One region of the Arthrobacter sp. 8AJ genome, then DNA from elsewhere that is predicted to be linked to it. Evidence: predicted binding sites of a transcription regulator. Region 1 holds the regulator's gene; each other region holds the start of a gene.
The links. The regulator Rex, encoded in region 1, represses fermentation and respiration genes when NADH is low (regulators of the CRP and FNR family bind a similar motif). The targets are predictions, from matches to a motif close to CTTGTGAANNNNTTCACAAG.

Region 1 (7,727 bases):
GATCAGCCCGCAGTACATGGCGGACCTGATCTCCTGGGGAGCCATCGGTGCCCGCACCACCGAGAGCCAGATCCACCGCCAGCTGGCTTCCGGGCTCTCCATGCCCATTGGCTTCAAGAACGGGACCGATGGCGGCCTGCAGGTTGCCATCGATGCCTGCGGTGCCGCCGCGGCGGCCCAGGCCTTCCTGGGGATCGACGGCGAAGGCCGGGCCGCGCTGGTGGCAACGGCCGGAAACCCCGATACGCACGTCATCCTCCGCGGCGGCCGGAAGGGCCCCAACTACTCGGCCGCCGATGTGGAACGCGCCTCCACCGAACTGGCGGGCAAGGGGCTCAACCCCCGCCTGATCGTTGATGCGAGCCACGCCAACAGCGGCAAGAGCCACCACCGGCAGGCTGAGGTGGCACTGGAGATCGGTGCCCAGCTTGAGGAAGGCGGCGCAGCGGCCCGGGCAGTGGCAGGTGTGATGCTGGAGAGCTTCCTGGTGGGCGGCGCCCAGAACCTCGATGTTGCGGAGCACGCCGCGGGACGGGCGGAACTGGTCTACGGCCAGAGCGTTACCGACGCCTGCATGGACTGGGATGTTTCCGCGTCAGTCCTGGAGCAGCTGGCGGCGTCGGCACGGAAGCGCCGGGCCTCGAATTAGGGGGCGAAATAGGGGAAACACTACTTTCACATCTGCCACATGAACATCTAGAGTATCTGTTTAGGTGGTTGGTGGATGGCTCAGCATCGGAACACCGCATTGGCACGTACCTGGGGTCACTGTTGTCCATCCGTCAGCAAAGGAAAATAGGGAAATGTCGGCAGAACAGAACTTCTCCAACGCGAAGTTCCTGACCGTGGCTGAAGTGGCCGAGGTCATGCGCGTCTCCAAAATGACTGTTTACCGCCTGGTTCACTCAGGCGAAATGCCCGCGGTGCGCTTCGGCCGCTCCTACCGTGTCCCCGAAAACGCCGTCGAACAGTACCTCAAAGGTGCGGTTGTGGACGGCCACACCGAGACCGCCTGAGGCGGCCTGTCCCGAGCCGCCCCCGATAAGCGGTACCCTGTTAAGGAACGTTTTACGTCATTGTAAGAATCTGTCAGTTGTTCAGTTCGTAGCTTTGTCCGCGGACATTCCCCATCAGGCAGGTACTGCATCTAGTTTGTAAGGAACTTTCGTGGGTTCAGTTATCAAGAAGCGTCGCAAGCGTATGGCCAAGAAGAAGCACCGCAAGTTGCTTCGCAAGACCCGTCACCAGCGCCGCAACAAGAAGTAGAGATACTTCGAACAGCGTGGAAATGCCCGTCGCCTTCCAAAGGCGGCGGGCATTTTCTTGTCTTCAGGGTTTTGAACTGCAGGCTTTTGGCTGCGGCAGGGTGGTTTATGCCCGGGGACCGCGGATGCGGGCGAAGCCCTTCCAGAGGCCGTAGACAGCGCCGCCGAAGGTTGCTGCCTTGAGGCCCAGCGTGGCAGCGCGGCGGCCCGCGCGGAAGTCATACACGGGCCAGTTCCGGTCCCGGGCGTGCCGGCGAAGCTTGGCATCCGGGTTGATGGCCACGGGGTGTCCCACCAGTGACAGCAGCGGCACGTCGTTGTAGGAATCGCTGTACGCCCAGCAGCGTTTGAGGTCCAGGCCCTCCTGGTCCGCAATTCCCTGGACCGCTACGGCTTTGGCCGAGCCGTGCAGGATGTCCCCCACCAGGCGCCCGGTGTACATGCCGTCCGACACCTCACCTACTGTCCCGAGCGCTCCGGTCAGCCCCAGCCGGGTGGAGATGACTGTTGCCACTTCGATGGGGGTGGCCGTCACCAGCCAGACGCGGCGGCCCACCCGCAGGTGCTGTTCCGCCAACGCCTTGGCGCCGGGCCAGATCCGCGATGCGATCATCTCGTCGTAGACTTCTTCGCCGAGGGCCTTGATGTCGTCAACGGTGATGCCGGCGGCCAGCGTCAGGGCCGAATCACGGACCGCATGGACGTCGTCGATATTCTCACCGCGCGCCACGAACTTGAACTGCTTCCACGCGAATCCGGCCGCCTGGGCCAGGGTGAACGCGCCGCGCTGGTGCATCTTCCGCGCCACGTGGAAGAGGCTGGCCCCGCGCATCAAAGTATTGTCCACATCGAAAAACGCCGCTTCACCGGGCTGCGGCGCAGCAACCGGCCGCGTGACGACGGCGACGTATTTCTCCTCGGGCATGGACTTGAGTCTAGTCAATCCACCCGCTGGCCGCCGTCGGCGTCACCCGCACGGCGCGAACGGCGATACCGTTAAGCCATGGCTACCCCCCGCGTCGTCCTGGTCACCAAAGCTGACTGCCACCTTTGCGAGGAGGCGCGCGACGCCGTCGGCCGGGTCACTGCCTCGTTGGGCCTTACCTGGAGCGAAGAGCTGGTGGACAACCAGCCCGAACTGCGGGAGCGTTACGCCGAAGAGATCCCCGTGGTCCTGGTTGACGGGGTGCAGCGCGACTTCTGGAAGATCGACGAAGCCCGGCTGGAACGCGTCCTGCAGCGCGCCATGGCCAATTAGGGGGATGCGAGTGACGTCCTTGGATTCAACGTCCCAGCCCGTCCCGGGCATCCCGGATGCCGCGGGTGCACCGGCAAAGCAAATTCCCCCTGCTGCCGTGGCCCGGTTGACCCTGTACCTCCGGGCCCTGAACACGCTGCTGGCCGAGGGTGTTGAGCGCGTCTCCTCTGACTCTTTGGCGGAAGCCTCCGGCGTCAGTTCCTCAACGCTGCGCAAGGACCTGTCCCACGTGGGGTCCTACGGCACCAGGGGAGTGGGGTACGAGGTCCAGTACCTCAGCCGCCACATTGCCGCGGCCCTGGGGCTCACGCATGACTGGAAAGTGGCCATCGTCGGAGCCGGAAACCTGGGCAAGGCGCTGGCACGCTACGGCGGCTTTGAATCGCGTGGCTTCGATGTGGTGGCCATCTTCGACGCGGACCAGATGGTGGTGGGCAACGAGGTGGGATGGCTGCGGGTCAGCGACGTCGCGGACCTTGAGACCGTCCTCCACCGCACCGGGGCCAACATGGTGGTGCTGGCGCTTCCTGCGGCGGTGGCGCAGGGCATCTGCGACCGGGTGGTGGCGGCGGGCGTGCACAGCGTGCTCAGCTTCGCACCGGTAATGCTCCAGGTTCCGGAAGGGGTCAACCTCCGCAAGGTGGACATGGCCACGGAGCTGCAGATCCTGGCCTACCACGCCCAGCGGGCGCAGGCGCCGGGGCAGACAGCCTAGGGGCACGGTTTAAGGGCGGCGGCCCGGGATGCTGGACATCCCGGGCCGCCGTTGCGTTCTGTGGTTGGTGGTCAGCGCCCGTAAGGGTTGCCGAAGCCACCGGAATACGGGTTGGCGAAGGGCTGCTGCTTCCGGAAGTAGGGGGCAGCGGCAGGGAGGTAGAGCAGGACGATGGCGGCGATCCCCAGGACGGTCCCGATCGTTGCAAAGGAGGGGATTCCGAACAGGCCGAAGACCGACAGTGCAGCAAAGACGGTTCCCAGGATGCGTGCCCAGTTCTTGCCCTTGCGGATGAAGAAGGCCACCAGCAGGTAGAGGGCGGCGCCGATGATGCCAAAGACCACCAGGGAGCCGGCGATGAAGGGCTTGATGTCGTCGTAGGTGATGTCCGCCCCGCTGGCCCGGACCTGCTGTTCAAATTCCTGCCGGAACTGCGGGGCATCCAGCTGGGTGAGGTTGACGAGGATGGAGATGACGTAGATCGCGGTGGCAGCGATCAGCAGCCAGAATGCGATGTTCACCAGCTGGGGGACGCCGTTGCTTCCGGCCGGCTGCGGCTGCTCCGAGGGGTACTGGCCGTAAGGGGACTGGCCATACGGCGACTGCCCGTACTGGGGTGCATTCTGGCCGTAGCCCGGGGCCTGCGGAGCGTTCTGCCCGTACGGGGAACCGTACTGCGGCGCGTTTTGCCCGTACTGCGGCGCTGCGGGCGGCTGGGAACCGTACTGGGGCTGGTTCTGCCCGTACTGGGGAGCGTTCTGGCCATACTGCGGCGCGTTCTGGCCGTAGCGGGGCTGCTGTGGTCCGGGCTGCTGGCTGCCGGACTGGCCGTTCCCTGGCTGGCCATTGCCGGAGTGGGGGTCTTGGGGCGCGGGAGGCGGGACGGGAGGAGTACTCATGGCGTTCCTTCTGCAGGTCGGGATCCAGGTAGGCTGCCGGGAATCGGTCCTCAGCCTTCCCCCCAGCGTGGCTTAAGTCCACCGTACCCCCGGCGGGTGGCGTTGTGGGTGATTCAGGCGGGATCCACGCCCGCGGCCGGCAGGTGAACCCGGGGGAAAGGCCCTTGGTTAAACACGGCACCCCGGTACCGGGCCGGGATGGCCTGGTACCGGGGTGCCGTGAACGGGGAAACTTATGCTGCGGGGGCGATGAAGGCCAGTTCCAGGTTGATGGCAACCTTGTCGCTGACCAGCACGCCGCCGGCCTCGAGGACGGCGTTCCAGGTCAGGCCGAAGTCCTTGCGGCTGATGGTGGTTTCGGCGGTGAGGCCGGCGCGGGTGTTGCCGAAGGGATCGACGGCCACACCGTGGAGTTCGGTCTCAAGGGCCACGGGACGGGTGACGCCCTTGATGGTGAGGTCGCCCTGGAGTTCGTAGGCATCGCCCTTGGGGACGATCGAGTTGGAAACGAAGGAGATTTCCGGGAACTTCTCGACGTCGAAGAAGTCTTCGCCGCGGACGTGGCCGTCGCGGTTGACGTCGCCGGAGTCGAAGCTGGCGGTCTTGATGGTGGCGTTGACCTTGGAGTCGGCCACGTTCTCGGCGAGGTCCAGGGTGGCCTCGGCTTCCTTGAACTGGCCGCGGACCTTGCTGATGCCCGCGTGGCGGACGGTGAAGCCGATCTCGCTGTGGGAGTTGTCCAGGGTCCAGGTGCCGGTGGTGACGTCTGCGGGAAGTGCCATGATGTTGCTCCTTGGTGTGAATGCTGCTGGGGTCGTGCGGTTGAACCTTCATCGGTTGAAGTCTCAACTAACTTGCTGCATTCAGTATAAACATGCGTTTGCATCTTTTGTTCCCGGTTTCGGAACATTTCTTCAGAAACTTGAGTTCTACTCTTTGTAGAAAGCACGTGCGGAAGATTTCGGATCGCACGCCATCTTTGAGAAACTGGTAAACATGCCCCAAGCCACTGTCCATCTGCTCCGCCACGGCGAGGTCCACAATCCCGACGGCGTTCTCTACGGACGGCTCCCGGAATTCCACCTCTCCGAACTGGGGCAGGAGATGGCCCGGATGCTTGCCGAACACTTCCGCGAGCGTGCCGCGGGCGGCGCCCGGATCACCTACCTGGCCGCCTCGCCGCTGGACCGTGCGCAGGAAACCGCGCGGCCGACGTCGGAGGCGCTGCACCTGCAGATCCACACCGACGGGCGCATCATCGAAGCGGAAAACTACTTCGAGGGCATGAAGGTCACCAAAGCCGAACTCCGCCGGCCGAGGCACTGGCCGCGCCTGGTCAACCCGCTGCGCCCGTCATGGGGCGAGCCGTACAAGCAGCAGGCCGCGAGGGTGGCGGCTGCCGTCCAGGACGCCCGGCTGAAGGCCATCGAACTGGCAGCCGGCGACTTCGGCGCCGCCGGCCCCGAGGCCATCCTGGTCAGCCACCAGCTGCCCATCTGGGCGGCACGGCTGAGCGCGGAGGGCCGGCCGCTGTGGCATGACCCGCGCAAGCGCGAGTGCACCCTGACATCCGTCACGTCCCTGGTGTTCGACGACGACGGCTCGCTGGTGCGGGTCGAGTACAGCGAACCCGCGGCGTCCCTTCTTCCCGGTGCCGCCAGCACCCCTGGAGCCTAGCAGTGAGCAACAACAACCTTCCCTCGCGCCGCAGCATGCTTGCAGCAGGCGGCATGGCCCTGACCGCGCTGACCCTTGGCCTCTCCGGCTGTGCCCAGGAGGATGCGCTGGCCAAGCAGGCCAAGGCGGGAGACAACAAGAATTACGTTGCCGGCGACGGTTCCGTGACCGAGTTCGCCGCCGGGGACCGCAAGGAAGCCGTGCAGATCCAGGGCGCGCTCTTCAGTGGCGCCGCGGTCACCCCGGCCGACTTCCAGGGCAAGGTCAGCGTCCTGAACTTCTGGTTTGCCGCCTGCGCCCCCTGCCGCGTGGAAGCGCCGCTCCTTGAGGAACTGCACCAGGAGTTCAAGGACCAGGGCGTGCAGTTCTTCGGCGTCAACCTCCGGGACGAGAAGCCCACGGCAGAGGCTTTCGAAAAGACCTTCAACCTGACCTACCCCAGCTTCGACGACAAGGACGGCGGCGTCCTGCTGTCCGTGTCCGGCCTGGTGCCGCCCGGGGCCGTGCCCACCACCCTGGTGCTGGACAAGCAGGGACGGGTGGCCTCCCGCGTCCTCGGCGAAATCGAGAAGGGCACCCTGAAAGCCCTCATCACCGCCGCCGTGGCGGAATAGGGACAGGCCGGGACCGTGAACAGCCCCTTCGCCGAAGCTATCCTCAGTGGCTCCCTCCTGCTGGCCATTCCGGTGGCCCTGCTCGCCGGACTTGTGTCTTTCCTTTCCCCCTGTGTCCTTCCCCTGGTGCCCGGTTACCTGGGATATGTCACCGGACTGAGCGGAGTGGACCTGCAAAAGCAGAAACGCGGCCGGATGCTGGCAGGCATCGGACTGTTCGTCCTGGGCTTCTCGGTGATCTTCGTCCTGCTGGGCGGCGCGTTCGGCCAGCTGGGTACCCTGATCACGGGCAGCCAGAACGCCTGGATCACCCAGCTCCTGGGGATCCTGGTCATCATCATGGGCATCGTCTTCATGGGCGGCTTCAGCTGGCTGCAGCGCGACGCGAAGATCCACGCCAAGCCGCCCGCCGGGCTCTGGGGAGCGCCCCTGCTGGGCCTGACCTTCGGCCTGGGCTGGGCCCCGTGCATCGGCCCCACGTACTCCGCCGTGCAGCTGTTGAGTCTTTCCGGCGGATCCTCCGCCGCCAAGGGCGCCTTCCTTGCCTTTGTGTACAGCCTGGGACTGGGCATCCCGTTCCTGCTGATCGCGCTGGCCCTGCGCCGGGGGATGGGCGTCATGGCGTTCTTCCGCAAGCACCGCCTGGCCATCCAGCGGACCGGCGGCGGGATCCTGGTGGTCCTCGGGCTGCTGATGGCCACCGGCGTGTGGGGTGCCTGGGTGACCGGGCTGCAGTACTGGTTCCAAACCGACGTGAAGTTGCCGATCTGATGAGCGAGCGTGTGAACGTAAAGAAGAAGCAATCCGCCCCTGTCGCAGAGGCGAAGGCCCAGGCTGCCCTCCCGGCCCTGGGACCCAAGGGCATGCTCCGGTGGGCCTGGACCCAGCTGACCAGCATGCGCACCGCGCTGTTCCTGCTGCTGCTCCTCGCCGTCGCCGCCGTCCCCGGATCACTGTTCCCGCAGCGGCCGGCAAACCCGGCCGTGGTGACCCAATACATCAAGGACCACCCGGACTACGGCAAGCTGCTCGATTCCCTGCAGCTCTACGATGTCTACTCCTCGGCGTGGTTCTCCGCGATCTACCTCCTGCTGTTCATCTCCCTGATCGGCTGCGTGGTGCCGCGGGCCATCGCCCACTACAAGGCCATGCGCTCACAGCCGCCGCGGACCCCCCAGCGACTCTCCAGGCTGCCGGAATACGGCACCCTGGTGATCCCCGCCAGTGCCGCCGTCCCGGCGTCGGACGCCATCAACGGTGCGGCCGGCCTGCTGCGCAAGCGCGGCTACCGGGTGGAGG
Region 2 (7,727 bases), 470 kb from region 1:
AGACGTCCACCACGTGGTGGATGTAGTCGTTCTTCAGGACCACTTTCTTCTTCAGGATCACCGGCTGCGGGCCGGAAAGGTCCACCGTGTAGTAGCTGGTGCCGAAGTACGTGTCCGTCGTGTTGTAGCGGAAGTACAGGGTGAACCAGTTGAAGCGCACCTCCACCTTGCCGCCGTCGTTCGCCAAAACCTCCACGTCCGTGATGTTGTGGCCGGTGCGCGGCTCCGGGAGGGAGGTGGCCGATGACCTGTCGGTCTTGATCCGGAATACCCGGTCCTCGATGCCGCCGCGGTTGTCGTAGTAGATCAGGGAGATCTCGTTCTGGGGGTCCTGTGTCAGCTGGTCGTCCACGTCCCAGGCCGGCATCCAGAATTCGGAGTCCGGGTGGTAGCACTCCAGCCATTCATCGAACTGGCGGTCATCCAGCAGGCGGGCTTCCCGGTAGAGGAACGCCCGGACGGTTTCGAGGGTTGCGATTTCCTCCGCGGTCTTCAGGACCGGGGCGGTGTGGGTCAGGTTGGTCATGGGTTCTGCGCTCTCTGTGGTTCCGGCGGGCTCTCTCAGGCGGTGACGGGAACGGAATCCAGGGCGGAACGCTCCTCTTCCTCCGCCAGCGCCCGGTCCATGACTTCCTTCCAGTACCCGTGCTGGATGGGGTAGAGCCCCTCATCTTCGGTGCGCACGCCGGAGGCGATCACCCGGTTCATGCCCAGGGCCTGCGCCTGCTCATCCGGTCCGGCGATCTCGTGGGTGGAGCCGCGGGTCATGTCGTTCCACGGTGCGCTGGTGGCCCAGTAAGTCTTGTTGCAGGAGCGGAATTCCTCCAGGTCGTCCGGGGTGGCCATGCCCGTGGCGTTGAAGAAGTCCTCGTACTGGCGGATGCGCTTTGAACGGTTCTCCTGGGACTCGCCCTTGGGGGCGATGCAGTAGATGGTCACCTCGGTCTGGTCCGCGGAGATCGGCCGGAAGTGGCGGATCTGCGAGGAGAACTGGTCCATGATGTAGACGTTCGGGTACAGGCAGAGGTTGCGGGAGATGTTGATCATGAAGTTGGCCATCTCCTCGCCGTACTTGGCCACAAGCTCGTCGCGGCGGTCCCAGAGCGGGCGGTCCTGGGGGTTGGTCCATTCCTGCCACAGCAACAGGTGGCCGTGGTCGTAGGAGTAGAAGCCGCCCTTGACCTTGCCCCACTTGCCGGCGTCCATGGCCTTGGTCTTGTTGGCGGAGTCACCGGCGCTGCGGCGGGCCGTGGTGGCTGCGTAGTTCCAGTGCACGGCGGTGACGTGGTAGCCGTCGGCGCCGTTCTCGGCCTGGACCTTCCAGTTGCCGTCATAGGTGTAGGTGGAGGAACCGCGCAGCACTTCCAGGCCTTCGGGCGACTGGTCAACGATGGAGTCGATGACCTTGGTGGCGTCCCCGAGGTGTTCCTCGAGCGGGAGCACGTCGGCCTTCAGCGAGCCGAACAGGAAGCCGCGGTAGGACTCGAAGCGGGCCACCTTGGTGAGGTCGTGTGAGCCTTCCTTGTTGAAGGTCTCGGGGTAGCCGGCGTTCCGGGAGTCCTTGACCTTCAGCAGCTCGCCGGAGTTCTTGAAGGTCCAGCCGTGGAACGGGCAGGTGAAGGTGGTGCGGTTGTCCGTCTTGCGGCGGCACAGCATGGCGCCGCGGTGCGAACAGGCGTTGACCAGGCAGTTCAGCTGCCCGTCCTTGTCCCGGGTGATCATCACGGGGGTCCGGCCGATGTAGGTGGTGAAGTAGTCCCCCACGTTGGGGATCTGCGACTCGTGGGCGAGGTACACCCAGTTGCCTTCGAAGATGTGCTTCATCTCGAGTTCGAAGATCTCCTGGTCGGTGAAGATCTCGCGCTTGGCCCGGATGACGCCGTTCTCGCGGTCGTCGATCACGGCGTCGGCAAGGACCTCGCGGGCATGGATCAGGTTCTCGGTCATGGCGTGCTCCTTCATTGGAGATTGCTGGACGGATGGGCGGAGGTCCACTCGGGAAGAGGCTTCGGCGGCGGACGTTGTCCAGCAATTCTTGCCGCTCGTGATTGGCCTCACATCAGGCAAATGCCTAGGTTCCACCAAGGGTGTCTTTATGTACTGATAATGACTCAAAAGACGCCTAGTTGATATTTGTAGCGTCCTTATCTCCGGGCCTACGCTTGAGACCAAGATCACGCGGTGCCGAGCAGGGCAGGTGGAACGTCCCGCCCCGCGGGCCGCGTGCGGAGCAGGAGCCCTTCCTGTCCCATTCAATGAAGAAGGTGGACATCGTCATGACCCAAACCCCAACGGACAGCCGCACGGAAAACGAAGGCACCGCCGTCGAAGCAGGCTCCAAGGCAACCGAACGGTTCGCCGCGTCAGGCAAGCTCTCCCGGGTGGATGTATCCAAGGAACGGGTGAGCCTGCTGGCCGGCGCACTGATCAAGGCCGCCAACGACATCGTCGTCGAGCACCACGTCACCTACGAGGAATACAACGCCCTCAAAGCCTGGCTGATCAAGGTGGGCACGGACGGTGAATGGCCGCTGTTCCTCGACGTCTGGCTGGAACACACCGTTGAGGACGTGAACTCCCAGGACCGTCCCGGCACCGTCGGCACCATCGAGGGTCCCTACTACGTTCCCGGCTCTCCGGAACTCCAGACGCCCGCCACCGTGGAAATGCGCGACGACGAAGAGGGCACTCCGCTGCGGTTCACCGGCCAGTTCACCGACACCGACGGCAACCCCATCCAGGGTGCCCAGGTGGAGATCTGGCACGCGGACGCCGCCGGCTTCTACTCCCAGTACGCCCCGGGCATGCCCGAGTGGCTCTTCCGGGCCACCGTCAAGGCCTCCGACGACGGCCGGTTCGAGATCAACACCATGCGTCCGGCGCCCTACCAGATCCCTACGGACGGCGCCTGCGGGCAGCTGATCAACGCCGCGGGCTGGCACGCCTGGCGTCCCGCGCACATCCACATCAAGGTGTCCGCGCCGGGCTACGAGCCGGTCACGCAGCAGCTGTACTTCCCCGGCGATCCCCACAACTCGGACGACATCGCCTCGGCAGTGAAGCCTGAACTGATGCTGGACCCGCGCCCCCGTACCGACGGCAAGGGCGAGGAAGTAGTTTATGACTACGTCCTGGCAAAGCAGGGCCAGAAGAAGTAGCACGCAAACTGGGAGACACCCCCGCACGGAGGCGCTCCGGAGCTGATGCTTCGGAGCGCCTCCGGTTTTTCCGCGCCAGCCAGGAGTTCCGATGAGCCATCCCCGCCCCGACCCGGCCGCCACATCCGTCGGGTCAGCCCCGCCGGCGCCGGCGCCGGAACCCCTGCTGGAACGCCCGGGGGTCCGGCCCGCGGGTCCCCGCCGGATTCTTCGCGACCTGGAACTGTCCTATGTCTCCAACGGGGCCATCGGGCTCATTTTCGCGGCGTCCGGACCCATCGCCGTCACCCTGGCCGTGGGGACGGCCGGCGGCCTGACCCAGGGCCAGCTGTCGTCCTGGGTTTTTGGCATCCTCTTTTCCGGCGGGGCGGCCACGCTGCTGATGTCGCTCATTTACCGGCAGCCCCTGGGCTTCGCCTGGTCCATCCCCGGCACGGTGCTCCTGGGACCGTCCCTTCAGCACCTGGCCTTCCCCGAAGTCGTCGGGGCCTTCTTCACCTCGGGCGTGCTGATCCTCGCCCTGGGTGCCACCGGGGTGGTGCGTAAAGCCATGGCACTGGTGCCCATGCCGCTGGTGATGGCCATGGTGGCCGCGGTGTTCCTGAAGTTCGGCACAGACATCGTTGCCTCCACCCAGGACAACCCGGCCGTGGCTGCTCCGATGGTGGCCGCGTTCCTGGTCCTCACCGCAGTTCCCGGGCTTGGCAGGTTCCTGCCGCCGGTCCTGGGCACCCTGGTGGCAGGCTGCATCGCCGTGGCGGCCAGCGGGCAGTTCAGGCTGTCCCCCGGCGGGCAGCTCCTGGCCACCCCGGTGTTCACCGCCCCTGAATTCACGTGGGCTGCCCAGCTGGAACTGGTGGTTCCCCTGGCCCTCACCGTGCTGTTTGTCCAAAACGGCCAGGGCATCGCCGTCCTCCGCGCCGCCGGGCACCGTCCGCCCGTGAACGCCTTCGCCATTGCCTCCGGCGCTTTTTCAGTGCTCAATGCCGGTTTCGGCGCCGTTTCGGCCTGCGTCACAGGCCCCACCAACGCCCTGCTGACCTCGTCCGGGAAGAGGGAGCGCCAATACACGGCTGCCGTGGCGTACGGTCTCCTGGCCCTGGTGTTCGCAGCGTTTGCCCCCACCCTGACCCGGCTGATGCTGGCCGCGCCCAAGGAGTTCGTCCTGGCACTGGGCGGCATCGCAATGCTGCGGGCCCTACAGCAGGCCTTCGTCACGGCCTTTGCCACCAGCTTCACCATGGGTTCGCTGGTGACGTTCGTGGTGACCATTTCCGGCATGAACCTCTTCAACATCCACGCAGCGTTCTGGGGCTTGGTCATCGGCTACGGGGTGTCCCGCCTGCTGGAGCGCGCCGACCACGCCCAGCCCTGAGCCGGGCCGGCCATGTTACGGCGCCCGGCAGGGCTTCTTCTGCGTCAGCGCGGGTCCGGTTCCAGCGCCCAGGCCAGCCGGTGCAGGAAAGTCGCCGTCCTGCTCCTGAACGCCAGCCACGCGGCCCGCTTCCACCCGGGCTTCGCGCTGAGTTGCGGCGCGTGGGGCTGCGCACTTTCGCCCGCGCGGACGGCGCCGGCAAACAAGAGGGCAATAAGGCTTGCGCTTTCCATCGTTCTCCAAGCTGTACTGGTCAATCCCGGTGTACAACCACCGTGCCCTGCGGAAGAAGGCTTCAAACATCATCAGCCCCATCGGGCTGCGGGGAGGGCGTGGCGGTACCGCGTTATGCACGTGCAGTGTTAGGCAATAGTCTGGCCAGATGGGGACCAGTGCCGTGACTTCCGGCGAACAAGTGGACAGGCAGACCCGCATCCTCGAAGCGGCAATGGACCTGCTGTCCCGCCACGGGATTTCGGGCGTGAGCATGCGCGCCGTGGCGCGGGAAGCCGGCGTGGCACTGGGCCTGGTCAACTACTACTACGACGACAAGACCACCCTGATCCGCGCTGCCCTACGCCGCGTGGATGAGCATGACCTTTTACTGGTCGCCCCAGACCCGTCGGTTACCCCCGATGAACAGCTGCGCCGCGCGCTCCGGCGCGTTGCCGGCGCTGACCTGCTGACCACCCGCTACCTGTCCCTGCGCCTGCACCTGTGGGCCCTGGCCCAGGCGGACGAGGACTACGCACAGATCAACGCCGCCGCCTTCGACCGGTACATCGACGGGCTCGCGGCGCTGGTGTCCAGCGCCAGGCCCGGACTGTCCTGGGAAGCGTGCAGGGAGCGGGCGTCGGACATCGTGGTCATCCAGAACGGCGTGTGGCTGACGGCGCTGCTCGGGGTGGACAAGGCCTCCATCCAGCGGAGCATTGCGCGCACGGAGCAGATCGCGCTCGCACCGGTCCCGGACGACAACCGCGACGCCCAGGGCCCCTCACAGCCCTGAAACACCCACTCCAGGGGCAACAGTAGCCGCGCGATGAGCATTGAACAAGTGTTCAAGGAAAGTATTGAACACTTGTTCAACGTGCATTACTGTCCTTCCTATGACTTACGCCACACCGGCCCAGGAAGCCGCCCCCAGCACTGAAACCAAGCCCGCCTCCTCCCTGTTCATCAACGGCAGGTGGGAGCCGGCGGCGTCCGGCGCGGTGCGTGAAATCCGCAACCCCGCAGACGGGGAGCTGGTGGCCACCGTGTCCGAGGCAGGCCGGGAAGATGCCGAACGTGCCATCGCGGCGGCCCGCGCCGCCTTCGACTCCGGCGCCTGGTCCAGCGTCCCGGCACCGGAGCGTGGCGCCTTCCTCCTGAAAGTCGCCGCCGGACTGCGGGAACGCCGGGAAAAGTTTGCCCGCGCGGAATCGCTGGACACCGGCAAGCGGATGGTGGAAAGCCGCATCGACATGGACGACATCGCCGCCTGCTTCGAGTACTTCGGCAGGCTCGCCGGGCAGCAGGCGGGCCGGGTGGTGGACGCCGGGGACGCCGCCGTCGTCAGCAGGATCGTCTACGAACCCGTGGGCGTCTGCGGACTCATCACGCCGTGGAACTATCCCCTGCTCCAGGCGGCGTGGAAGATCGCCCCCGCACTGGCCGCCGGCTGCACGTTCGTCCTCAAGCCCTCCGAGCTGACCCCGTCCACCAGCATCCTGGCCATGCAGCTGCTGCAGGACCTCGGCCTCCCGGACGGCGTGGCCAACCTCGTCACCGGTGCCGGCGCCCAGGCTGGCGCCCCGCTCTCGGAACACCCCGACGTCGACCTTGTCTCCTTCACCGGCGGCCTGGAAACCGGCAAGCGCATCGCCGCTTCCGCTGCGGCCACCGTCAAGAAGGTGGCGCTGGAGCTCGGCGGCAAGAACCCCAACGTGGTGTTCGCCGACACGGACTTCGACGCCGCCGTGGACAACGCCCTGAACGGCGCGTTCGTCCACTCCGGCCAGGTTTGCTCCGCAGGCGCCCGGCTGCTGGTGGAGGAATCCATCGCGGACCGCTTCGTGGACGAACTGGTCCGCCGCGCAGAGGGCATCCGGCTGGGTGGCCCCTTCGACGACGAGGCCGAGACCGGCCCGCTGATCTCCGCCGCCCACCGGGACAAGGTCCATGCCTACGTCCAGCGCGGCATTCAGGAGGGCGCGCGGCTCCGCACGGGCGGCGCGGCACCGTCCGGGGAGAAGTACGACGCCGGGTTCTACTACCAGCCCACCATTCTGGACCGCGTCTCCCGCGGCATGTCCGTGGTCACCGACGAGGCGTTCGGCCCGGTGGTCACGGTGGAAACCTTCCGCACCGAGGACGAGGCCGTGGCCACTGCGAACGACACCATCTACGGCCTGGCCGGCGCGGTGTGGACCCAGGACGCCGGCAAGGCGCAGCGCGTCGCGTCCCGGCTGCGGCACGGCACCATCTGGATCAACGACTACCACCCCTACCTCCCCCAGGCCGAGTGGGGCGGCTTCGGCCAGTCCGGCGTCGGCCGCGAGCTGGGCCCCACGGGCCTGGCTGAGTACCAGGAAGCCAAGCACATCTACCAGAACACCAGCCCGCTGGTCACCGGCTGGTTCGCTGACCACAGCAAGGAGAACTAGATGCACTACGACAACATCGAGGACGTGAGCGACCGTGGGTTCGACTACGTCGTCATCGGCGGCGGGTCCGCCGGGGCCGCCGTGGCGGCACGGCTCAGCGAGGATCCGGACGTGACCGTGGCCCTCGTCGAGGCGGGCCCGGACGACCGGAACATCCCCGAGATCCTGCAGCTGGACCGCTGGATGGAACTGCTGGAATCCGGGTACGACTGGGATTACCCCATCGAGCCGCAGGAAAACGGCAACTCCTTCATGCGCCACGCCCGTGCCAAAGTCATGGGCGGCTGCTCCAGCCACAACTCCTGCATCGCCTTCTGGGCCCCGCGCGAGGACCTGGACGAATGGGAGTCCAAGTACGGCGCCACCGGCTGGAACGCCGATGCCGCCTGGCCGCTCTACAAGCGGCTGGAAACCAACCAGGACGCCGGCCCCGACGCTCCGCACCACGGGGACTCCGGCCCCGTGCACCTGATGAACGTGCCCCCGGCGGACCCTGCCGGCGTCGCCCTTTTGGACGCCTGTGAACAGGCGGGCATCCCCCGCGCG
Region 3 (7,727 bases), 2.4 Mb from region 1:
TGTTGCCTTCCTGCTCATGCACGACGTCGGCTTCACCCCCGAGCGGTCGGCGCACCCCCTGCAGGCCACCCGCGCAGTCCTGCAGGCCTCGGTGGACGGCGGACTGAAGAACCCCCCGGTGCGGTTCATGATGCTGGCCGCCCCGTTCACGGAGGGCGTGGGATTCTACGTTTTCTACGCACTCCAGCCCTACCTTCTGCAGCTCTTCGGCGATCCCAGGGCCTACGCCATCGCAGGCCTGGCAGCAGCCATCGTTGCCGGCGCGGACATCGTGGGCGGCTGGCTTGCCCCGCTGGTCCGGAAGCTGGTCCGCCGGCGCACCACGGTACTGATCGCCTCCACCATCACCAGCTCCGTGGTCCTGGTGGTGCTCCTGGCCACCCACATCTTCTGGCTGGCCCTGGTGCTCCTGGCGCTCTGGGCGGTGGTTGCCTCCGCCGGCACCCCCGTGCGCCAGGCGTACCTCAACGACATGATCGCCTCGAAGCAGCGGGCCACCGTCCTGAGCTTCGCCTCGCTCATGGGGTCCAGCGGGGGAGTGGTGGTGCAGCCGCTGCTCGGGAGGACCGCGGACCTTTACGGCTACCCGGCGTCACTGGCCCTGGGCGGCGCGGTGCAGCTGCTGGCGGCCCCCTTCATCGTGCTGAGCCGCCGCCGGCGCTCGCCGGCAGATGCGGCAACCGGCGTGGCCGCGCCCTGAGCAGTTGCCCGGAACCGCCACGGGCGCACGCAGGAAGGCCCCCGCTGCCAGGACTCGGTCCGGGGCGGCGGGGGCCAACAGGTGCACGGGTGGGGTGTTTCCTACTTGATGCCTGCCTCCACCGTTTCGCTGGCGGCAGGCGCCGGCTTCTCTGCTGCCGGCGGAGGGCTGGTCTTGAGCTTGAAGCGCTTGCCAATGTTGCCGCCGCCACCGCTGCGGTTCTTGTTGAAGATGTCGAAGCCGACGGCGATAAGGAGCACCAGGCCCTTGATGAGCTGCTGGTAGTCGGTGCCCAGGCCCAGGATGGACATGCCGTTGTTGAGGACACCCATGATGAGGCCGCCGATCATGGCTCCGGCCACTGTTCCGATGCCGCCGGTGACGGCGGCGCCGCCAATGAACGCCGCGGCGATGGAGTCGAGTTCGAAGCCGGTTCCGCCGGCCGGCTGTGCCGAGTTGAGGCGGGCAGTGAAGACCAGGCCGGCCAGTGCGGCCAGGACGCCCATGTTCACGAAGAGGCGGAAGGTAACGGCCTTGGTCTTGATGCCTGACAGCTCAGCTGCGTGGAGGTTGCCGCCGATGGCGTACGTGTGGCGCCCGAAGACGCTGTTGTTCATCAGGGCGGTGTAGGCGATTACCAGTGCGGCCAGCACCACCAGGACGATCGGCGTGCCCCGGTAGGACGCCAGCAGGAAGGTGATGACGAGCATGAGCAGGGCCGTGAAGGCGGTCTTGATGACGAACCAGACCAGGGGTTCGCTTTCGAGATCGAACTTCCGGCGGATCCTGCGCTCCTTGAGCGCCTGGATCAGCAGGGCAACCGTGGCGCCAACGCCCAGGATGACGGTGAGCCATTCCAGCACGGAGGTGCCGCCGGAGATGTCCGGGAGGAATCCTCCGCCCAGGGCCCGCAGCTCGGCGGGGAAGGGGGTGATCTGCTGGTTCTTCAGGGTGATGAGGGTCAGCCCCCGGAAGATCAGCATGCCCGCCAGCGTGACGATGAAGGCCGGGATCCCCACGTAGGCGATCCAGTAGCCCTGCCAGGCACCTACGAGGGCGCCGACCAGCAGGCAGGCTGGGATGGCGGCCCACCACGGCCAGCCCCAGTGCACGATCATGACACCGGCCACGGCGCCGATGAACCCGGCCACCGACCCGACGGAAAGGTCGATGTGCCCGGCGATGATCACCATCACCATGCCGATGGCCAGGATGAGGATGTAGCTGTTCTGGACCACCAGGTTGGTGACGTTCTGCGGTTCCAGCAGGATCCCGCCCGTCAGTCCCTGGAACAGCAGGACGATCAGGATCAGGGCAACGAAGATGCCGACCTGGCGGAGGCGGCTGGTGAGGAATCCGAGCGATTCTCGTAGGGCGGACATTTCGCTATTCCTTCTCTTTGGTCATGTAGTGCATCAGGGTCTCCTGTGTGGCCTCGGCGATGGGCACCTCACCGGTGATGTGCCCGGCAGCGAGGGTGTAAATTCGGTCGCAGATGCCCAGGAGCTCGGGGAGCTCCGAGGAAATCACAATCACGGCTTTTCCTTCGGCCGCGAGTTTGGCGATGATCGTGTAGATCTCGTACTTGGCCCCGACATCGATTCCGCGGGTGGGCTCATCGAGGATGAGTACGTCCGGGTCGGAGAACATCCATTTGCTCAGTACCACCTTCTGCTGGTTTCCGCCGGACAGCTTCCCGGTGATGGCGGCCACCGACGGGGCTTTGATGTTCATGCTCGTGCGGTAGCCGTTGGCCACCACGGTTTCCTGGTTCTTGTCCACGAAGCCGCCCTTGGCGAGCTTACGCAGGGCTGCCAGGGAAATGTTCCGCTTGATGTCCTCGATGAGGTTCAGCCCGTAGTGCTTCCGGTCCTCGGTGGCGTAGGCGATGCCGTGCCTGATAGCGTCGGACACCGTTGCGGTGTTGATTTCCTCGCCGTACTTGTAGACCTTGCCGGAGGTGGCGGTGCCGTAGGTGCGGCCGAAGACGCTCATGGCAAGTTCGGTGCGGCCGGCACCCATGAGGCCGGCAAGGCCCACCACCTCGCCCTTCCTGACGTGGAGGTTGGCGTTGTTGACCACCATGCGGCTGTGGTCCTGGGGGTGGCGCACGGACCAGTCCTCAATCCGCAGCACTTCCTCGCCGATTCGCGGCTCGCGGTCCGGGTACAGGCTCTCCAGGTCCCGGCCCACCATGCCGCGGATGATCCGCTCCTGGGTGATCTGGCCTTCGTCGAGCCGCAGGGTCTCGATAGTCCTGCCGTCCCGGATGATGGTGACGGCGTCCGCCACCTTGCGGATCTCATTGAGTTTGTGGCTGATGATGATGCTGGTGACGCCCTGGCCCTTCAGGTGGAGGATCAGGTCCAGCAGGTGGCCGGAATCCTCGTCATTGAGGGCGGCCGTGGGCTCGTCCAGGATCAGCAGCTTCACTTCCTTGGACAATGCCTTGGCGATTTCCACCAGCTGCTGCTTACCGACACTGATGTGCTGCACGGGGGTGACAGGATTCTCGTCCAGGCCAACGCGGGCCAGCAGCTTGGCTGCCTCGAGGTTGGTCTTGCGCCAGTCCACCCATCCATTGGTGGCCTGTTCATTGCCCAGGTAGATGTTCTCGGCGATGGAGAGGAACGGGCTCAGGGCCAGTTCCTGGTGGATGATGACAATCCCGCGCTTCTCGCTGTCCGAGATGCTGGAGAAGTTGCAGGGTTCGTTCTCGAACAGGATCTCCCCGTCGAAAGTGTTGTGTGCATAGACGCCGGACAACACTTTCATGAGCGTTGATTTGCCGGCCCCGTTTTCACCGCAGATGGCGTGGACCTCGCCACGGTTCACATCCAGGGTGACGTCCTGCAGCGCTTTCACGCCCGGGAACGTCTTGGTGATTCCTCGCATTTGAAGAATGGGTGTGTTCATCGTCAATTCCCACTGACTGGTCGAAGCTGGGCCTTCCTGCTGCTGCAGGAGGCTGCGGGCGGGGCTGTGGCCGGATGGAGGTCCGGCCACAGCCCCCGGGCGCTGACTACTTGACGTCGGAGTCCTTGTAGTAACCCGAGTCGATCAGTTCCTTCTTGTAGTTGTCCTTGGTGATGATCACGGACTTCAGCAGGAAGGCCGGGACAACCTTGACCTTGTTGTTGTAGGTCTTGGTGTCGTTGGTTTCCGGTTCCTGGCCCTTGAGGACAGCATCAACCATCTTGACGGCCTGCGCGCCGAGCTGGCGGGTGTCCTTGAAGATGGTGGAGTACTGCTCGCCGGCGACGATGGACTTCACGGAACCCTTTTCGGCGTCCTGGCCGGTTACTACGGGCAGGCTTCCCTTGGCGTAGCCGCCGGTGCTGGTGAGGGCCGAGATGATGCCGATGGACAGGCCGTCATACGGGGACAGGACGCCGTTCAGCTTGGTGCCGGAGCTGTACGCGGAGGTGATGATGTCCTCCATGCGCTTCTGGGCCACGGGTGCCTGCCAGCGGAGGATCGCTGCCTGCTCAAATTTGGTCTGTCCGCTGGGGACCTTCAGGGTGCCGGCATCCATGTACGGCTTGAGGGTGTCCATGGCGCCGGTCCAGAAGAAGTTGGCGTTGTTGTCGTCGGGGCTGCCCGCGAAAAGCTCGATGTTGAAGGGGCCCTTGCCGTCCACCTTCTTGCCGCTGGCATCAACGAGGCCCAGCCCGGTCAGCAGCGAGGTGGCCTGCTGGACACCAACGGTGTAGTTGTCGAACGTGGTGTAGTAGTCGACGTTGGGCGTGCCGTTGATGAGGCGGTCGTACGCGATGACCTTGACGTTCTGCTCCTTGGCCTTGGCCAGGACGTCAGTCAGGGTGGTGCCGTCAATGGCGGCGATGATCAGGGCCTTGGCGCCCTTGGTCAGCATGTTCTCGATCTGCGACACCTGCGTGGGGATATCGTCATTGGCGAACTGCAGGTCCGTCTTGTAGCCGAGGTCCTTCAGGGACTTCTCCACGTTGGCGCCGTCAGCGATCCACCGTTCGGATGTCTGCGTGGGCATTGAAATGCCTACCAGTGAATCACTGGGCTTGGCGGCACCGCTGGGTTCGCTGGCCCCGCCGCGGGAGCCGCAACCTGTGGCGCCCACCGTCAGGGCGAGGACAAGGGCCACCGCGCCCATCAGTTTTTTGATTCTCACCATTTTCTCCTTCCGCGGCAGCACTGCCGCGAAGTGTTGGTGGACCAGGCAGCACCAGTGCTCCCTGGTCCTGGCCACATTGTTGATGTGTCGGTTCAATATAGACCGGTTTGTGAACGCTAACAAGACTGCCCGGCAGGAATTTCGGAAACTTTTCGGCTTCATTGACTTCTTCTTTGTTAGCGTTCACACTTGCTGCAGCACGTAGCTACACCCTGACCCCTACAAACCCGGTAATGAGGCCTAAGCCTCCCGGACGGAGGCAACCCCATGCCAGATGCGCTGTTCACTCCCGGCTCCGAGTCCCACCATGACCATTGTGTCATCGGGGTGGATTACGGAACCCTTTCAGGCCGTGCCGTGGTGGTGCGTGTCCGCGACGGCAAGGAACTGGGCAGCGCCGTCCATGAGTACCCCCACGCGGTGGTTACCGACGTCCTGCCCCGGGACACCGCGGGCGACGACGGCGCCCGCCTTCCCGGGGAATGGGCACTTCAGGTGCCCAACGACTACCGGGACGTCCTGCGGACCGCCGTCCCCGCCGCGGTGGCGAACGCCGGGATCGACCCCGCCGCCGTCGTCGGCATTGCCACGGATTTCACTGCCTGCACCATGGTTCCGGTCAAGTCGGACGGCACGCCCCTCAACGAACTGCCCGGCTTCGCCAACCGCCCGCACGCCTATGTAAAGCTCTGGCGCCACCATGCTGCGCAGGGCCAGGCCGACCGGATCAACCGGCTTGCCGCTGAACGGGGGGAGGACTGGCTTCCCCGCTACGGGGGCCTGATCTCCTCCGAATGGGAATTCGCCAAGGGGCTGCAGCTGCTGGAGGAGGACCCGGAGGCCTACGCCGCGATGGACCACTGGGTGGAGGCTGCGGACTGGATCGTCTGGCAGCTGTGCGGCCGGTATGTCCGCAACGCCTGCACTGCCGGCTACAAGGGCATCTACCAGGACGGCCGGTATCCGTCCGAAGAGTTCCTGGCTGCCCTGAACCCGGACTTCAAGGACTTTGTCAGCTCCAAGCTGGAGCACACCATCGGCCAGCTGGGGGACGCCGCCGGCACCCTGACGGCGGAGGCAGCCGCCTGGACGGGGCTGCCCGAGGGCATCGCGGTGGCCGTGGGAAACGTTGACGCCCATGTCACGGCCCCGGCCGCGAAGGCTGTGGAATCCGGCCAGCTGGTGGCGATCATGGGCACCTCCACCTGCCACGTCATGAACGGCAGCGAGCTGCGCGAGGTGCCGGGAATGTGCGGTGCCGTGGATGGTGGAATCGTGCCGGGCCTGTGGGGCTACGAGGCCGGACAGTCAGGCGTGGGCGACATCTTCGGCTGGTTCACCAAGTACGGCGTCCCGCCCGAATACCACCAGGCTGCCAAGGACGTCGGACTGGGGATCCACGAGTACCTCACCGAACTGGCTTCCCGGCAGGCCATCGGAGAGCACGGCCTGATCGCGCTCGACTGGCATTCCGGCAACCGTTCGGTCCTGGTGGACCACGAGCTTTCGGGCATTGTGGTGGGCCAGACCCTGGCCACAAGGCCCGAGGACACCTACCGCGCGCTGCTGGAAGCCACCGCCTTTGGAACCCGCACCATCGTGGACGCCTTCCGCGACGCCGGGGTTCCGGTCAAGGAATTCATCGTGGCCGGCGGCCTGCTCAAGAACAGGCTCCTGATGCAGATCTACGCAGACGCCACCGGCCTGCAGCTGTCCACCATCGGCTCGGAACAGGGTCCGGCCCTGGGATCGGCCATCCACGCTGCTGTCGCAGCGGGCGAATACGCGGACATCCGTGCGGCCGCCGCGGCCATGGGTGCCGAGCCCGGGGAGGTCTACACGCCAATTCCCGAAAACGCGGCCGCCTACGAAGAACTGTTCCAGGAATACAAGGCCCTTCACGACTACTTCGGCAGGGGCGGCAACGACGTCATGCACCGGCTCAAGGCCATCCAGCGCAAAGCCGCGCGCACCGGCCTCTCCGGCGCAGGCTCCGTGTCCGAATCACCCGTGGAGGTGTCCGCATGAGCGCCTCAGCAGGCGCCGGAACCGGCCTCCTGGAAACCATCGCCCGTGTCCGGGCGGAGGTGTGCGCCCTGCACGCCGAGCTGACCCGGTATGGCCTGGTGGTGTGGACCGCGGGCAACGTCTCCGCCCGCGTGCCCGGCACCGACCTCATGGTCATCAAGCCCTCCGGTGTCTCGTACCAGGACCTGACCCCGGAGCAGATGATCGTGACCGACCTGTACGGCACCCCGGTCAGGGGCACCAACCTTGGTGGGGGCGGCACGGTGGACTGGGGCAACCCGCCGCTGTCGCCGTCGTCGGACACCGCCGCGCACGCCTATGTGTACCGGCACATGCCGGAGGTGGGCGGGGTGGTGCATACCCACTCCACCTACGCCACCGCCTGGGCCGCCCGGGGCGAAGCCATCCCGTGCGTGCTGACCATGATGGGGGACGAGTTCGGCGGCTCCATCCCGGTGGGCCCGTTCGCGCTGATCGGCGACGACTCGATCGGCCACGGGATCGTGGAGACGCTGAAGAATTCCAAATCCCCGGCGGTCCTGATGCAGAACCACGGCCCGTTCACCATCGGCAAGGATGCCCGGTCCGCCGTGAAGGCCGCCGTCATGTGCGAGGAAGTGGCCCGCACCGTCCACATTTCCCGGCAACTGGGCGAGCCGCTGCCCATCAACCAGGACCACATCGACTCCCTCTACGCCCGCTACCAGAACGTTTACGGCCAATAACCGGCCCAAGACTCTTCCCAGGAGAATCCATGAGCACCGCAGCAAACACCTCCCTCGACGGCTACGAAGTCTGGTTCCTCACCGGCAGCCAGCACCTCTACGGGGAGGAAGTCCTCAAGCAGGT
Region 4 (7,727 bases), 900 kb from region 1:
GCAGCCCAGACGATGGCTCCGGAGGAGATGCCGCCAAGGATGCCCTCCTTGATGCCCAGGTCGCGGGCGACGCGGACCGAATCTTCGAGGGTGGCGTCGATGACCTCATCGTAGACATTGGTGTCCAGCAGTTCCGGGATGAAGTTGGCGCCCAGGCCCTGGATCTTGTGCGGGCCGGGGGCGCCGCCGTTCAGGATGGGGGAGTCCTTGGGTTCCACGGCCACGATCTGCACGCCGGGCTTGCGCTCCTTCAGGACCTGTCCGACGCCGGTGATGGTTCCGCCGGTGCCGATGCCTGCCACGAAGATGTCAACGGCGCCGTCGGTGTCGGCCCAGACCTCTTCTGCCGTGGTCTTGCGGTGGATCTCCGGGTTGGCTTCGTTGGCGAACTGCTGTGCCCAGATGGAGTTCTCGGTGTTGGCCACGATTTCCTGGGCCTTCTCCACGGCGCCGCGCATACCCTCTGATCCCGGAGTCAGCACAATCTCGGCGCCGAAGGCACGCAGCATGACCCGGCGCTCTGTGGACATGGTCTCGGGCATGGTGAGGATGACCTTGTACCCGCGTGCGGCACCCACCATGGCCAGGGCAATGCCCGTGTTGCCGGAGGTGCCTTCAACGATGGTGCCGCCGGGCTTCAGGGCGCCCGACTTTTCCGCGGCGTCGATGATGGCGACACCGATGCGGTCCTTGACGCTGTTGGCCGGGTTGTAGAACTCCAGCTTCACGGCAACGGTGGCGTCCAGCCCTTCGCTGAGCCGGTTCAACCGAACCAGCGGGGTCCCGCCGACCAGCTGCGTTACATCGTCATAGATCCGTGCCATGTACATACGCCTATCTCTAAGGGGTGGATACTGAGGTCAGCCTAACGAGGCCGCGTAACGCCGGGCTAAGCGTTAAGCCATGCAGAGTAATATTTCCTGGCCTTGGCCAGCTTGGGGTTGATGATCACTTGGCAGTACCCCTGTTCCGGGTGCTTTGCGTAGTAATCCTGGTGGAATTCCTCCGCCACGTGGAACCGCGGCAGCCGGCTGACCTCGGTAACGAGGGGGTGGGACCACAGGGCCTGGTTGCGGTCGATGGCTTCCTCGAACAGGATCTTTTCCTCGTCGGTTTCGTAGAACATCGAGGAGCGGTACTGGGTGCCGACGTCGTATCCCTGGCGGTTCAGCGTGGTGGGGTCATGCAGGGCGAAGAACATGTCCAGGACCACCTCCGCCGGGATGATGTCCTCATCGAACGTCACCGCCACAACTTCGGCGTGCCCGGTGGTCCCGCTGCAGACCGAGTAGTAGTCCGGGTGGGGGTCGTGCCCGCCGGTGTAGCCGGATACAACGGAGGTGACGCCCCTGGTCTTCTGGTAGACGGCGTCAAGGCACCAGAAGCACCCTCCGCCAAGAACAAAAGTTTTCATGACCTCTTCAATGGTTGACAGCGCCGGAAGATTCCCCGGGTACCTCGGCACAGCGCCGTAAACTGCGGCGGCGGGAAGCCCATGGGGTAAAACTAAGACTATGGAACCTGTGGACACCGACGTTACCGGCCAGGCAGATCACGACGGCGAGGCCTCCTCCGACACGCCGCCCGCGGCCGGTTCCGCGGACGCCCCGACTTTGGCTGAGCTGCTGCTTGCGGTTGAGGAGCTGTGGCCGGAATCCCTGGCGGAGACCTGGGATGAGGTAGGGCTCGTCGCGGGCCACCCGTCCGCCCCCGTCACAAAGGTGATGTTCGCGGTCGATCCCACCCTGGAAGTCATTGAGGAAGCGGTTGAGTGGGGAGCGGAGCTGCTCATCACCCACCACCCCCTGCTGTTGAAGGGCGTCACGTCCGTGGCAGCCACGTCGGCAAAGGGGCGGGCGGTGCACCGGCTTATTGAGTCGGGGACGGCACTGCTGACCGTGCACACCAACGGCGACTCCGCCGTCGGAGGTGTCTCCGATGTCCTGGCTGACGCCCTGGGACTCCAGGACGTCGCCCCGTTGACCGTGGCGGCCAACGGGCTGCCGGAGGAAGGCATCGGGCGCGTGGGCGACCTCGCGGATGCCATGAGCCTGGGCGACTTCGCCGCCCGCGTATTCGGGATCCTTCCCTCCGTGGCCGGGGGAGTGCGTGTTTCCGGCGATAAGGACGGGCTGGTTCGGCGCATCGCGGTGTGCGGCGGTGCCGGCGATTCGTTGTTCAACGAAGTGCGGGCCAGCAATGCCGACGTCTACGTCACCGCCGACCTTCGCCACCACCCGGCGTCGGAGGCGCGCGAGGCCGCCCTCAATGGACGGCCGTACCTGGTGGACGTGTCGCACTTTGCCAGCGAATGGCTGTGGCTGCCTGCCGCCGCCGCGGCCCTGGGCAACGTCCTGTCCGACCAGGGCCATGACGTTGAGATCCTGGTCAGCACCACCAACAGCGATCCGTGGGACTTCATCCTCACTCCCGGCTAGAGTCTAGGAAGCGCCGGTTCGGTGCCCGGCCCCGGCCGGAAGGGATCTAGCGGAGGTAAACGTGGCCAAGGCAGCACCGGCGGAACAGTTGAAGTTGCTCGAACTGCAGGGGCTTGATGCCCGGCTGAAGGGCCTCGCCAACCGCCGCCGCACGCTGGAAAACGATCCCCGCATCAAGGACCTCGAGGCCGCCCTGTCCGTCGCCAACGGTGAACTGGGCGCAGCCAAGGTGGCCGTGCACGACGCCGAGGCCGCGCTGAAGCGGGCAGAGGCCGACGTCGAACAGGTTGCCTCGCGCATCGAACGCGACGAAGCCAGGCTCAACAGCGGCACCGGCCTGTCCAAGGACCTGGTGGCGCTTCAAAAGGACATCGCGTCGCTGAACAAGCGGCGCTCGGACCTTGAAGACGTGGAACTGGAAGTCATGGAGCGGCTCGACTCGCTGCGGGAGCGGCAGGCAGCCCAGCAGCAGATCGTCGATGACATCCAGGGGTCCTTTGGAACCATCAGGGCCGAGCTCGATGCGGCCCTGGCCGAAGTGGAAACGGAAGCGGCGGGCCTGCGTGCCCAGCGCGGCGAATTTGCCCAAGGCCTGGACGCGGGCCTGGTGGCGGTCTACGAGAAGACGCTGGCCAAGCGGGGAGTGGGTGCGGCCCGGCTCTTCCACGGAACGTCGGAAGCCTCGGGCATGAAGCTCAGCCCCGGCGACCTCGCCGAGATCAAGGCAGCTGCTGCCGACGACATCGTTTTCTGCCCGGACTCCGGCGCCATCCTGGTCCGTTCGGACGAGTGGTCCTAAGCAGCCCACAGGCACCCTGCCGGGCGGTCAGCCCGGCAGGATGATGTTCAGGGCGTGCGGCTTGCGTGCGGTCCCGGGCACCAGTTCGGCTTCCCACTGTTCGCGCGCGGCCTTCAGGAGGTCCGACGGCGTGGCCGGGGCTTTGCCGCGGCGCACCAGCAGGTGCCGCGCCAGTTCGCCGCGCGTGTGCTTGGCGAAGTGGCTCACTACCTTGCGGACACCTGCACTCTCGGTGAAGACATTCACGGAGACGGTCTGTTCCGCCGCGGGCGCCCACGCCGCTGCGTACGTGCTGGACCGGCAGTCCACCACAAGGTGTCCCTGGGCTGCTGCGCCCAGGGTGTCGGCAAGCTGCGCCTTCCAGAAGGGAGCCAGCCGGCCGACGTCGGGCAAGGACGTGCCCATGGACAACCGGTAGGCAGGAACGCTGTCGCCAAAGCGCAGGGCCCCCCACAGCGCCGAGATCACCAGGACGGACTCATCGGCCTTCCGGCGCTGAACCGGCGTCAGCGTCCGGTAGCCCAGGGCGTCATACAGGACGCCCGAATAAATGCTGTGCGCCGGCGCCGCCGGTTCGGCATGCAGTCGCGTATTGCGTTCGACGTCGTCCCGCAGGGACGCTCCGACGCCCAGCAGGGCGAGGGCATCCTGGTGGGCGCTGACTGTTCCCAGCGCCTCAAGGACCTTGGCGCGGTACGGGTTGAGCTCCGGGAAGCCCAGGGCGGTCCAGTCGACGGCGGGGCCGCGGAGCGCGGGTGTCTTGCCTTCGGAAGGGGGAAGCAGAATCAGCACCGTCCGATCCTACCGGCGGCAAAAGGCGGCCGGCGGCGCCGGTAGACTGGGACCCGGATGGGACAGCCAGACGGCCGCGCGCCACGCAAGTGGCTCGAGGAACGTCCGGGCTCCGCAGGGCAGGGTGGTGGGTAACGCCCACTCGGGGTAACCCGCAGGCCAGTGCCACAGAAAACAGACCGCCTGCATTTCCGGCTCCGGCCGGGGAGGGCAGGTAAGGGTGAAACGGTGGTGTAAGAGACCACCAGCTTCCCGGGTGACCGGGAAGGCTAGGTAAACCCCACCCGGAGCAAGGCCAGACAGGACACGTTCGAGGGCTGCCCGCCCGAGTGTCCGGGTAGGCCGCTGGAGGGTGCCGGCAACGGTACTCGTAGATGGATGGCCGTCGCTCCCTTTCCGGTAACGGCAGGGGAGAACAGAACCCGGCGTATCGGCTGTCCCATCCTTAAACCGCGTTTGACCACGGGCTATGCGTCGGGGATCCTGAACCGTGCCCGTAATTCCTGAAACCCGTCCCGCACCCGCAGCGGGCATTCCCGGCGTCCGTTCACAGGGTGTTGCCCTCGCCGGTTTCCTGGCCCTTTCCGCGCTGGCCTGGGTACTCGCCTCAGTTCCCATCATCCTTAACTCCAACGGCTGGTACGCGGGCTCGCTGAAAGCTCCGTGGATGCCGCCGTCGTGGATGTTCCGCACCACCTGGATGGTGCTCTATGCCGGCGTGGCGGCAGCGGCCTGGCTGGTCTGGCGCAAAGGGCGCCTGTCCGGGGGCACCCTTGCCGGCTATGTGGGGCAACTGCTGCTCAACACTGCGTGGCCGGTGACGTTCTTCGCGATGTATCCCATGCTTGGAGTGGTGGCCCTGTGGGCAGCCTTTGCTGTCATCTGCGCGCTGACCGCAACCCTGGCGTTCCTGATCCTGCGCTTCGGACCGGTGGACGCCACCGCCGGGTACCTGGTGCTGCCGTACTTTTCCTGGCTCGTGTTCTCCGCCAGCCTGAACCTGTACTCTGCCATCCACAACTGAAGGCCGGCAGTCTGCGTTGTGCGGTCCGCCCCGGGCGTGTGAGTGATTTCACGCATCCCGAGCGTGTTCCGTGGACCGTGCCAAATTAGAATGGATTCCGGACGCAGGAGTTCTACCGCCGAAAGTTGCGTCCGCAACCGGCGGTTTTTCTTTGCACGCGATCCAGGCGCCTGGGGACCATCCCCTGCGGGCGCCGGTGCCCCTGGACATCATCAGGTGGCCTACATCTGTGTACGACGACGTACACGGCTGAACCGAGGAAGGTATTTCTGTGAGCCAGACGTCTGATTCTTGTCTTGATACGTGGATGGGCCGGGAGGCCCTCGCCGAGGCCATGATCCCGGTGATCGGCAGGCTGTACCGCGAAAACAACGTGGTGACCAGCATCCACGGCCGGAGCCTGATCAACAAGTCCACCATGAACATCCTCAAGGCGCACCGCTTCGCGCGCCGGATGAGCAAGGACGAACTGCTCCTGGAGGACACGGCGCCCCTGCTGAACACGCTGGCCGGACTCGAACTGGGTGCCGCCGCGATCGACATCGCCCGCCTGAACCAGAAGTTCAAGGAAGAAGGCAACGGCGCCACGCTGGAGGAATTCCTCCGCGAAGAGCTCGCCGAAATCGTGGGCAAGCGGGGCGGCGATGACCGCACCAGCACCGACGTCGTGCTCTATGGCTTTGGCCGCATCGGCCGCCTCCTGGCCCGCCTCCTCATCGAAAAGGCCGGCGGTGGCCACGGCCTGCGCCTGCGCGCCATTGTGGTGCGCCGCGGATCCGACAACGACCTCTCCAAGCGGGCCAGCCTGCTGCGCCGCGACTCCGTCCACGGGTCCTTCGAAGGCACCATCCGGATCGACGAGGCGGCCAACACCATCACTGCCAACGGTGTCCAGATCCAGGTCATCTACTCGAACGACCCCGCCACCATCGACTACACCGCCTACGGCATCAACAACGCCCTGGTGGTGGACAACACCGGCCGCTGGCGCGACGCCGAAGGCCTGTCCCAGCACCTGCAGAGCAAGGGCGTCGCGCGGGTCCTGCTGACCGCGCCGGGCAAGGGTGAACTGAAGAACATCGTCCACGGCATCAACCACCGGGACATCACCGACTCGGACAAGATCGTTTCCGCGGCGTCCTGCACCACCAACGCCATCACCCCGGTCCTGAAGGCCATCAACGACAAGTTCGGCGTGGTCCACGGCCACGTGGAAACCGTCCACTCCTTCACCAACGACCAGAACCTGATCGACAACTTCCACAAGGGCGACCGCCGCGGCCGTTCCGCTGCGCTGAACATGGTCATCACCGAAACCGGTGCGGCCAAGGCAGTGGCGAAGGCCCTGCCCGAACTCCTGGGCAAGCTCACCGGCAGCTCCATCCGGGTCCCCACCCCGGACGTTTCGCTGGCCATCCTGAACCTCACCCTTGAAAACGGCACCACCAAGGACGAGGTCAACAACTACCTGCGTGAAATGTCGCTCCACTCGGACCTGCGCAAGCAGATCGACTACATCGACTCGCCCGAGGTTGTCTCCACCGACTTCGTCGGATCCCGCCGCGCCGGGATCGTGGACGGCCTGGCGACCGTGTCCACGGACAAGAACCTGGTCCTCTACGTCTGGTACGACAACGAGTTCGGTTACAGCTGCCAGGTGGTCCGCGTCATGGAAGAGATGGCAGGCGTGAACCCGCCGTCCTTCCCTGCCAAGGAAAGCGCTGCCGCCCTGGCCGCGATCGCCGTCTAGCCACCTTCGCCCGCGTCCTGCGAATTCCCGGCTGATTCTCTGGAATCAGCCGGGAAACGGGACCACACTGGTGGCATGGACAACGAATCGACACTTCAGCACGAAACCACCCTCGAGCACGCACTGGACGTGGCCAAAGCCAACCATAAGGAAGCCGTGCGGCTCCTGGAACGCGCCCGTGCCGCCCAGAGGACCGGCGACGTCACCGACGAGCGGGTGCGCCAGCTCGAGGACCTGCTGTCCATCGCGGAAGAAGACCTGCGTAGGGTCACCAGAGAACAATAACCCGGCGGCCACCACCGGGCGCTGTGACCCATCACTCGTCCTCAACAGTGTGGATATCAGCGGACGGCCGGCCCCATTGTCCTAGGCTCTTGGGGTGCCCGACTTTCCCCTCCCGGCGTCAACCCCGTGACCGTCAGCTGGTCCGCCTACCGCCGCGCACGCCGCCGTTCCCGGCAGGCCTGGGCGCTTCTGGTGACGGCCGCGGTCTCCGTCCTTGCCGCACTGTTCTGGTTCTTCACCGCCGGACAGTTCGCGGCAGCCGGGCCCGCCACGGAGGGGCCCACGGAGGCGCCGGTCTTCGACCCCGCCTGGATGAAGCCGGTCCAGGAACCCAACCCTGTGCCGGCCGGCAGCGCCCTCGCAGCCCTTGACGGCCTGGCTGTCAAAGGGCGGGCGCCCAGCACCGATTACAGCCGGGAGGCCTTTGGCCAGGCCTGGCTCGATGTGGACCGCAACGGCTGCGACACCCGCAATGACATTCTTCGCCGGGACCTCGCCGATGTTGTGTTCTCAGAGGGTTCCTCCTGCAAGGTGACGGCCGGGCACTTCCGGGAACCCTACACGGGGCAGGATATTGATTTCCGGCGCGGTTCGGACAGCAGCCGCGCGGTCCAGATCGACCACGTCGTCGCCCTGGGT

Region 2: a site for Rex is predicted at 2,042-2,061, ahead of benA (benzoate 1,2-dioxygenase large subunit). Genes of this name have one in related genera too.
Region 3: a site for Rex is predicted at 4,957-4,976, ahead of araB (ribulokinase). Genes of this name have one in related genera too.
Region 4: a site for Rex is predicted at 5,089-5,108, ahead of BACI349Y_RS08680 (glyceraldehyde-3-phosphate dehydrogenase). Genes of this name have one in related genera too.

Annotation. Positions count from the first base shown of each region.
Region 1 is NZ_LR733289.1:966,442-974,168, forward strand. Features, by position in the region: gene BACI349Y_RS04460 (3-deoxy-7-phosphoheptulonate synthase) at 1-649, shown strand, start outside; gene BACI349Y_RS04465 (helix-turn-helix domain-containing protein) at 804-1,016, shown strand; gene BACI349Y_RS04470 (30S ribosomal protein bS22) at 1,168-1,266, shown strand; gene BACI349Y_RS04475 (HAD family hydrolase) at 1,372-2,190, opposite strand; gene BACI349Y_RS04480 (glutaredoxin family protein) at 2,269-2,523, shown strand; gene BACI349Y_RS04485 (redox-sensing transcriptional repressor Rex) at 2,534-3,238, shown strand; gene BACI349Y_RS04490 (hypothetical protein) at 3,310-4,137, opposite strand; gene BACI349Y_RS04495 (YceI family protein) at 4,371-4,919, opposite strand; gene BACI349Y_RS04500 (histidine phosphatase family protein) at 5,134-5,814, shown strand; gene BACI349Y_RS04505 (TlpA family protein disulfide reductase) at 5,850-6,428, shown strand; gene BACI349Y_RS04510 (cytochrome c biogenesis CcdA family protein) at 6,444-7,199, shown strand; gene resB (cytochrome c biogenesis protein ResB) at 7,199-7,727, shown strand, end outside.
Region 2 is NZ_LR733289.1:498,268-505,994, reverse strand. Features, by position in the region: gene benB (benzoate 1,2-dioxygenase small subunit) at 1-526, opposite strand, end outside; gene benA (benzoate 1,2-dioxygenase large subunit) at 562-1,947, opposite strand; gene catA (catechol 1,2-dioxygenase) at 2,277-3,158, shown strand; gene BACI349Y_RS02285 (benzoate/H(+) symporter BenE family transporter) at 3,250-4,533, shown strand; gene BACI349Y_RS02280 (hypothetical protein) at 4,578-4,766, opposite strand; gene BACI349Y_RS02275 (TetR/AcrR family transcriptional regulator) at 4,916-5,542, shown strand; gene BACI349Y_RS02270 (aldehyde dehydrogenase family protein) at 5,643-7,181, shown strand; gene BACI349Y_RS02265 (GMC family oxidoreductase) at 7,182-7,727, shown strand, end outside.
Region 3 is NZ_LR733289.1:3,348,566-3,356,292, reverse strand. Features, by position in the region: gene BACI349Y_RS15540 (MFS transporter) at 1-700, shown strand, start outside; gene mmsB (multiple monosaccharide ABC transporter permease) at 802-2,082, opposite strand; gene mmsA (multiple monosaccharide ABC transporter ATP-binding protein) at 2,087-3,616, opposite strand; gene chvE (multiple monosaccharide ABC transporter substrate-binding protein) at 3,723-4,850, opposite strand; gene araB (ribulokinase) at 5,118-6,878, shown strand; gene BACI349Y_RS15515 (L-ribulose-5-phosphate 4-epimerase) at 6,875-7,603, shown strand; gene araA (L-arabinose isomerase) at 7,633-7,727, shown strand, end outside.
Region 4 is NZ_LR733289.1:1,865,731-1,873,457, forward strand. Features, by position in the region: gene cysK (cysteine synthase A) at 1-824, opposite strand, end outside; gene msrA (peptide-methionine (S)-S-oxide reductase MsrA) at 890-1,414, opposite strand; gene BACI349Y_RS08655 (Nif3-like dinuclear metal center hexameric protein) at 1,515-2,438, shown strand; gene BACI349Y_RS08660 (zinc ribbon domain-containing protein) at 2,500-3,237, shown strand; gene BACI349Y_RS08665 (YaaA family protein) at 3,265-4,029, opposite strand; RNA gene rnpB (RNase P RNA component class A) at 4,088-4,475, shown strand; gene BACI349Y_RS08675 (TspO/MBR family protein) at 4,520-5,053, shown strand; gene BACI349Y_RS08680 (glyceraldehyde-3-phosphate dehydrogenase) at 5,325-6,803, shown strand; gene BACI349Y_RS08685 (hypothetical protein) at 6,879-7,088, shown strand; gene BACI349Y_RS08690 (HNH endonuclease family protein) at 7,215-7,727, shown strand, end outside.